DNA from 2 places in the Subtercola sp. RTI3 genome. Region 2 is predicted to be linked to the other one. Evidence: predicted binding sites of a transcription regulator. Region 2 holds the regulator's gene; the other holds the start of a gene.

Evidence for each region. The regulator HrcA, encoded in region 2, represses chaperone genes, less so after heat shock. The targets are predictions, from matches to a motif close to TTNGCACTCGNNNNNNNCGAGTGCNAA.
Region 1: the regulator HrcA is predicted to act here: its motif matches at 1,473-1,499, upstream of groES (co-chaperone GroES).

Annotation. Positions count from the first base shown of each region.
Region 1 covers NZ_JASJXO010000007.1:23,274-27,351, forward strand. Annotated here, with positions in the region: gene QN358_RS04415 (ABC transporter substrate-binding protein) at 1-74, opposite strand, end outside; gene rarD (EamA family transporter RarD) at 178-1,092, opposite strand; gene groES (co-chaperone GroES) at 1,092-1,388, opposite strand; gene QN358_RS04430 (class I SAM-dependent methyltransferase) at 1,530-2,717, shown strand; gene QN358_RS04435 (hypothetical protein) at 2,764-3,366, opposite strand; gene QN358_RS04440 (FdhF/YdeP family oxidoreductase) at 3,565-4,078, opposite strand, start outside.
Region 2 covers NZ_JASJXO010000017.1:32,497-36,574, forward strand. Annotated here, with positions in the region: gene QN358_RS08640 (16S rRNA (uracil(1498)-N(3))-methyltransferase) at 1-130, opposite strand, end outside; gene dnaJ (molecular chaperone DnaJ) at 142-1,260, opposite strand; gene hrcA (heat-inducible transcriptional repressor HrcA) at 1,315-2,337, opposite strand; gene QN358_RS08655 (DUF4870 domain-containing protein) at 2,450-2,860, shown strand; gene QN358_RS08660 (DUF4870 domain-containing protein) at 2,909-3,322, shown strand; gene hemW (radical SAM family heme chaperone HemW) at 3,353-4,078, opposite strand, start outside.

The DNA of each region.
Region 1 (4,078 bases), on a different contig from region 2:
AGTGCGATGGCGCTGAGTGCTGTCTTCAGTGATCGTGAGCGGGGAGCACGCGGTGCCCGAATAAATTCGCTCATGTTACTCCTAGTCGAAATGTGATGAGAACAAAGCTGCGAGCAGCCTGCCTACCCTGTGAGATTAGCCCGAGAATGCACCCAGATGAATACAGCGGCGTTACATCTATGTAACGAGCGCCCGGGGGCGACGCGCACGCACGAGGTCGACGGTGAGCACAATGAGGGCGATCCACACGATGGCGAAGCCGGCGAGGCGCTCGGGGGGCATGGGTTCGCCCAGGATGAACACACCCACCACGAACTGCATTATCGGTGTGAGGTACTGCACGAAACCGAGGTAGACGAGCGGCATGCGCTTCGAGGCCGACGCGAAAAGCAGCAAGGGAGCGGCCGTGACGACACCGGCCCCGACGAGGCCTGCCGTGTGCCAGCCGCCCTGCGAGGCGAACGTCAGCCCTGTGGTGGCCCCGACCACGCTGAGCTGCACGATCATCAGCGGTGCCAACCAGAGCGACTCTAGCGTGAGGCCGTTGATGGCGTCGATGCGGGGGCCGACCTGCTTCTTCAGCAGACCATAGGTACCGAACGACCCCGCAAGGATGAGCGAGATCCACGGAATGGCGCCGTAGCCGATGGTCAGCACCACCACGGCGAGGAGGCTGATGCCAAGGCTCACCCACTGCAGCATCCGGAGCCTCTCGCGCAAGATGAAGACGCCGAGCAGAATCGTCACGATGGGATTGATGAAGTAGCCGAGCGATGCCTCGAGAATCTGGCCGCTCGTGCTGGCGATGACGTACGTCTGCCAATTGATGTAGATCAGAACGCCGGCGAGGCCCATGACCAGCACGAGCCGGGGCTGGCGGAAGACGGCGAGAAAACGCGGCCAGCCGCGCACGACCGTGAGCAGCACGGCGCAGACGGCGAGCGCCCAGATCACCCGCCAGGCCACGATCTCGAATGCGTTGGCGGGCGCAAGCAAGACGAAGTAGAGCGGCAGCAGGCCCCAGATGAGGTAGGCCCCGAGGGCATAAAAAAGCCCGGACCTACTCGGCCCGGGCTTTTTCAGTGAACTCACTATCGAACGATAACAGCCAGCACGTCGCGAGCCGAGAGTACGAGGTACTCTTCGCCGTTGTACTTGACCTCGGTTCCGCCGTACTTCGAGTACAGAACCTTGTCACCGACCGAAACGTCGAGGGGCACGCGGTTGCCGTTGTCGTCGATGCGACCGGGGCCGACGGCTTCGACGACGCCCTCTTGAGGCTTCTCTTTGGCCGTGTCAGGAATGACGAGACCAGACGCGGTCGTCGTTTCTGCTTCGACCTGCTTGATGACGATGCGATCTTCGAGCGGCTTGATGGAGACCGACACTGTTGACCTCTTCTTTCTTCGGTTCAAAAGTCATGTTTTTGGCACACTCACACTGAGAGTGCTAATAGAAGTTTAGGGGGGTTTCTAGCACTCGGTCAACCTGAGTGCCAATGCGTGACGGCTCACGTCTAAACTGACGAGGTGTTGAGAACCGAGCTCGAAACCCTGATGACGGCCGAGGGCTTGCGGCTGCTCGACTCGCTTCCGCCGTACACGACGGGCACCAATATCGTGCGCTCCGTGGCAGATCTGCGAAAGACCGGGCACTCCGCCGCCCTCGTCGGCGCAGTCATGACCCAAGCCCGGCTGCGCGCCAAGGCGGGCGCGAAGTTCGGCGAGTTCGCCGGGCGCATGCTGTTCACCGACGCGGGCCTCGAACAGGCCACCCGGCTGAACGTCGCCGCGCTGCACGCGGGCCGCTTTCGTGCGGCGGGCCTTCACCGTGTGGCCGACCTCGGCTGCGGCATCGGCGCCGATGCGCTCGCCCTCGCCGCACTCGACATCGACGTCACCGCGGTCGAACGTGACGAGGTCACGGCCGCCATCGCGGCGTACAACCTCGCTCCCTTTCCCAGTGCGAGCGTTGAACAGGGCGACGCCGAGGCATTCGACGTCTCGCGCGTCGACGCGGTGTACCTCGACCCGGCCCGCCGAACCGCCGGCCACAACAACACTTCGCGCCTCACCGACCCGAACGACTTCAGCCCGTCGCTCGACTTCGCGTTCGCACTGGCTGAACGGATGCCCGTGGGGGTCAAACTCGGCCCCGGGCTCGATCGCGCTCTACTGCCGGCCGAGGCCGAGGCGCAGTGGGTCTCCGTCGACGGCAGTGTGGTCGAGACGGGGTTGTGGTTCGGGGCACTGGCCCGCCCGGGCATCCGGCGCTCGGCGCTCGTGATCACGGCGAACTCGCATGACGAGCTGACCGCGGGCGCCGACAGCGACGACGTCGAACCGGGGCCGCTCGGTGAGTACCTCTACGAGCCCGACGGCAGTGTGATTCGAGCCCGACTCATCGGCGACCTGGCTCGGTCGCTCGATGCGCGAATGGTGTCGTCGCAGATCGCGTACCTCACGGCAGACGAGCACCGTGCCACTGCGTTCGCGACGGCGTTTCGGGTGCGGGAGGTGCTGCCCTACACGACCGCTGCGCTGAAGCGCGAGCTGCGGGCACGAAAGATCGGCGCGCTCGAGATCAAGAAACGTGGTGTCGACGTCGACCCGGCGCTGCTGCGACCGAAGCTCGCGCTGTCGGGGCCCGAGTCCGCGACGCTCTTCATCACGCGCATCGACGGGAAGCACGTGGCGATACTCGCCGACCGGGTGTGACGCAGAGCCGAGGCCCCGCACCACACCCGCGTCAACAACGCTGTGATCAGTAGGAGTAGGTGCTCGAACTGGACGCGCTCGCAATAATGACGATCAGCACAGTGATCAGAACGATCGACAGCAGAATACCGAAGAAACCGGTGATGATCGCGGTGAGCCAGAAGCCCTTCGCGGCCGGCTCTTTTTTCATTCCGACAAACCCGAGCACCACCGCTGCGACTGAGAAAATGAACCCGCCGATGCCATAGCTGATGAACGAGATCAGAATGCCGACGATGCCCACGATCATGCCGATGATGCTCAGAATCGGCGTCTTGCCTGCCGTCGGCGCCGCATAGCCGATGGGCGGCGCACCGTATGCCGGAGCACCGTACGCAGGAGCGCCGTAGTTCGGCGTGGCGGCGGGAGCGCCGTAGTTCGGCGCGGCAGCCGGGGCACTGTAGGCCGGGGGCGCAGGAGGCGCAGGAGGAACAACACCGTACGTCGGCGGCGCGACGGGGGGCGCGACCGGGGCCACGGGCGGCACGGGCGGTGCAGGTGGCGCGCTGGGCTCGAAATCAGGCGCGGGGGCCGGCGGCGGCGTGTCAGACCCGCCGAGCGGCAGATTCGCGGGGGTGTTCTCGCCTGAGGGTGTGTGTGGATCGGTCATTGAGACGATTCCTTCCGATTGACAAATCGTAGGGCGCTGTCGCTACAGCGCCGCCGTCGACGCGGAGTCTGTGAGTTTCACAGAGCCTCCTATCACCACAGAGCCTAGCGAGCGACCGACGACGAGCGGCACCCCCATCGGCCTTTCTCTACGTTCTCCTCACCTTTTGGCAGCTGGCCGTCGGCGAACGGTGCACGCTCAGTCGACCAGCGCCACCACAGGTTGCAGCCGCACCATGATCGCCTTCGACACGGGAGTGTTGCTCCGATCGGCCGAGCTTGCGAGTGGAATGAGCACGTTCGCCTCCGGAAAGTATGCCGCCGCGCATCCCTTCGCCGTCGGATACGTGACAACGCGGTAGTTGGGCAGCACGCGGTCGGGTTCACCCGGCCACTCGCTGTAGATGTCGACCCGCTGGCCGTCGGTGAGCCCCAGCTCGGCGATGTCGTCGGGGTGCACGAAGATCACGTCGCGACCGTTCTTGATGCCGCGGTACCGGTCGTTGAGACTGTAGATGGTCGTGTTGAACTGGTCGTGCGAGCGCAGGGTCTGCAGAATGAGTCGGCCCTCCGGCCGCACGATGGGCTCGAGGTGGTTGACGGTGATCATGGCCTTACCCGTGGCCGTGTTGAAGGTGCGCGAGTCGCGCGGCCCGTTCGGCAAGACGAAGCCGCCCTTGCGACGCACGTCGGTGTTGAAGCTCTCGAAGCCG
Region 2 (4,078 bases):
AGGTGTCTTCGCCCACCTTGATGCGGTTTACCGTCACGGCGTGCTTCTGCTCTTCGCCGTGCAGCGACACGACATCGCGCACCTCGTGCGGAATGTCGTTCAGGTCTTCACGAATGAACAGCGAACTCATGTCTCAGGCTCTCAGACGTTCAGAAACCGGTCGCGCAGCTTGGCGAACAGGCCCTGCTGAAAGTGCCCGAGCGTGGGGGCGGGGTATTTGTGCGCCGCGGCGAGCTGTTTCACGAGTTCACGCTGCTTGTGGTCGAGTTTCGTGGGCGTCACCACCTGAATGCCGATCTTCAGGTCACCGCGACCGCCACCGCGGAGCTTTGTCACGCCACGCGACTTGATCGTCACCACTTCAGAGCTCTGGATGCCCGGCTTCAGTTCGACCTCAACGTCGCCGTCGAGCGCGCCCAGCGTCGTCGTCGTGCCCAGCACTGCATCCCACATCTGCACTTCGAGCGTGCACAGCAGGTCATCGCCGTTGCGGCTGAAGATGTCGTGGTGGGTCACCTTGACCTCGAGGTACAGGTCGCCCTGCGGGCCGCCGGCGGGGCCGACCTCACCCTGCGAGGGCATCTGCAGGCGAAGGCCGGTGTCGACGCCGGCCGGAATGTCGACGGGAATGATGCGACGGGCGCGAACACGGCCCTGGCCCTGGCAGGTGACGCAGGGTGCGGGGATGACCGTGCCGTAGCCGCGGCAGGTGCCACAGGGCGAACTCGTCATCACGTTGCCGAGCAGCGAGCGCACCGTGCGGGAGATCTGGCCGCTGCCGTGGCAGATGTCACAGGTCACTTCGTGGGTGCCCGGTTGGGCGCAGCTGCCGTTGCAGGTCTCGCAGAGCACGGCGGTGTCGACCTCGAGGTCGCGGTGGGTGCCGAAGATGACCTCGCTGAGGTCGACTTCGACGCGCAGCAGAGCGTCTTGGCCGCGCTCGGCGCGCGAGCGGGGGCCGCGCTGGCCACCCTGCTGGCCGCCGAAGAAGGTCTCGAAGATGTCTCCGAAACCGCCGAAGCCCTGGGCTCCGCCGCCAGCGCCACCGAAACCGGCCTGCGGGCCGCGATCGTAGTTCTGGCGCTGCCCGGGATCGCTCAGCACGTCGTACGCGTGCGTCACCGACTTGAACCTCTCTTGGGCATCCGGGCTCGGATTCACATCGGGGTGCAGTTCTCGGGCGAGCTTGCGGTACGCCTTCTTGATCTCGTCGGTGCTAGCGGTTCGCTCGACGCCGAGCACGTCGTAATGGTCAGCCACGAAGGGCTTCTCCTTTGTTCGGGAATTGCATCAGAAAGTTCACGATTCGCCTGTTTATGACTCGCCCAGGCTCTTCGAGAGGTAACGCGCCACGGCACGAACGGCCGCGATGTTGGTGGAGTAGTCCATGCGGGTGGGGCCGAGCACGCCGAGCCGCGCCACCTGGCCACCGACCGAGCTGTAGCCGCTCGCCAGCACGGAGGTCTCGGCGAGCCCGAACGACGCATTCTCGCGGCCGATGCTCACCGACATGCCGTGCTGGTCTGCCTGCATCTCGCTGAACAGGCGGAGCAGCACCACCTGCTCTTCGACAGCTTCGAGAACGGGCAGGATGCTGCCGGCGAAGTCTCCCTCGGTGCGCACCAGGTTCGCAGCCCCCGCGATGATGAGCTTCTCCTGCCGGTTCGCCGTGACCTGTTCGACGAGTGCGGCCACGATCACGTCGACCGAGAGGCGCTCTGGCGGCGTGAACTGCAAGGCGAAGGCAAGCAGGCCTGCAGCCGCTTCGTCGAGGCCGAACCCCGCGACAGCGTGATTCACCCGCGAACGCAGCGTGACCAGGAACTCGTCGTCGATGCCGGTCGGCAGTTCGACGATGCGCTGCTCGACGTGGCCCGTGTCGGTGATGACCACCGTGAGCAGGCGCACGGGCGTGAGAGCCACGAGCTCGATGTGCCGCACTTTCGCCTGCGAGAGAGAGGGGTACTGCACGAGCGCCACCTGCTGGGTGAGCTGCGAGAGTAGTCGAACGGTGCGGGCAAGCACATCGTCGATGTCGACGGAGGACCCCAAGAACGTCTCGATTGCCTGGCGTTGCGCGGGTGTGAGCGGCTTCAGGCCAGACAGATGATCGACGAAGAGCCGGTAGCCCTTGTCGGTGGGAATGCGGCCAGACGATGTGTGCGGCGCGACGATGAGCTCTTCTTCTTCGAGAAGCGCCATGTCGTTGCGAATGGTGGCGGCCGACACACCGAACGAATGGCGGTCGACGATCGACTTCGAACCAACCGGTTCGCGAGAGGCCACGTAGTCGTGCACGATCACTCTGAGCACTTCGAGGCTGCGTTCAGAGACCACTGTGTTGCCGCCTTCCGCCTAGCACTCAGGTATCTAGAGTGCCAATTATATATCGCCACACGCTGAGTAAAAATCATTGCTCAACCCGGTTGACGAGCAGTATCTTGTGCTTATGTCGAACTCCAACGGTACCCCGCCATATCAGCCGGCTGCCGGCCAGCCCGCACTCTCGTCTGCCGACGACAAGCTCTGGGCCTCCCTCTCTCATTTCGGCAACATCATTCCGCTCATCCCGGCCCTCATCATCTACCTGGTCTTCAAAGACCGCGGCACGCTGGTGCGGCAGGAGAGTACCGAAGCCCTGAACTGGACCATCAACGTCACCGGCATCATCGTGGTCGGCAACATCGTGGCCGGCGTGCTCGGCCTCATACCCGTCTTCGGCTGGATCATCGGCCTGCTGATCGGCCTCATCATCTGGGCGGTCGTGATCGTGAACCTGGTTTTCGCCATTGTCGGCGGCGTTCGGGTGAACGGTGGCGGCAGCTATCGGTATCCCGTCAATTTTCGCTGGATCAAGTAGCCCGGCCCACTTCTCGTAAGATCGTCGCAACCAACGAAAGGCGTCACAATGTCGAGCGAAGTTCCCCCTCCCGTCGGGCCTCCGGCTCCCCCGCCCCCCTCTGGCCCCGCCGGGTACGCGGTTCAGCCGCCCCTCAGCCCGAGCGACCAGCGCCTGTGGGCGACACTGATCCACGTCGGTGGCATCATCTTCGGATTCCTGCCCGCCCTGATCGGCTACCTGGTTCTGAAAGACCGGGGCGAGTTCATCCGCGACCACACCAAGACGGCGCTGAACTTTCAGATCACGCTGCTCATCGCGTATGTCATCGGCAGCATCCTGTCGATCGTCATCATCGGTGTCGTCGTGCTGATCGCCGCCGGCATCATCAGCATCATCTTCAGCATCATGGCTGCCCTCGCGGCCAACAAGGGTGAGCTCTATGTCTACCCGAAGTGGTGTGCGATCCAGTTCGTCAAGTAGCAACGTCGGCTGCGGTCGCAGCGCTCATCCTCAGGTGAGGCGCCGCACCACGGCATCGGCCAGAAGCCGCCCCCGCACGGTCAGCTCGATCGACCCGGCGAGGGCGGCTTGTGCGTTCACGAGGCCGTCGGCGATGAGCCCGGCCACCTCGCGGCGCGGTCCCGGCGCGAGTGAGGCCGTCGTGAGGGCGCCGCGGATGCGTGCGAGCAGCAGAATGCGCTCGACCTCACGCGCCTCGGCGTCGGGCGACTCCCGGCCGGCCGCCGGCGAGTGACCCGCCAGAATACGGTCGGCGTAGGCCGCGGGGTGCTTCACGTTCCACCAGCGGGTGCCGCCGACGTGGCTGTGGGCACCCGGGCCCACTCCCCACCAGTCGTGGCCCTGCCAGTACGCGAGGTTGTGGCGGGAAGGTTGGTTGCCGCGCGACCAGTTGCTCACCTCGTACCACTCGTAGCCGGCGGCAGCGAACCGGGCATCCGCCAGCTCATACATGTCGGCTTCGAGGTCGTCGTCGGGTTCGGGGTAGACGCCCGATCGAATCTGGCGGGCGAGTTTGGTGCCCTGCTCGACGATGAGTGCGTAGGCCGAGAGGTGGTCGGGGGCGATCTCAAGCGCCGCGTCGAGCGACCGGCTCCAGTCGTCGAGGCTCTCGCCCGGCGTGCCGTAGATGAGGTCGAGGCTGACCTGAAGGCCCGCGTCGCGCGCCCACTCGACCACCTGCGGTACCCGCTCGGGGTCGTGCGTGCGATCGAGGGT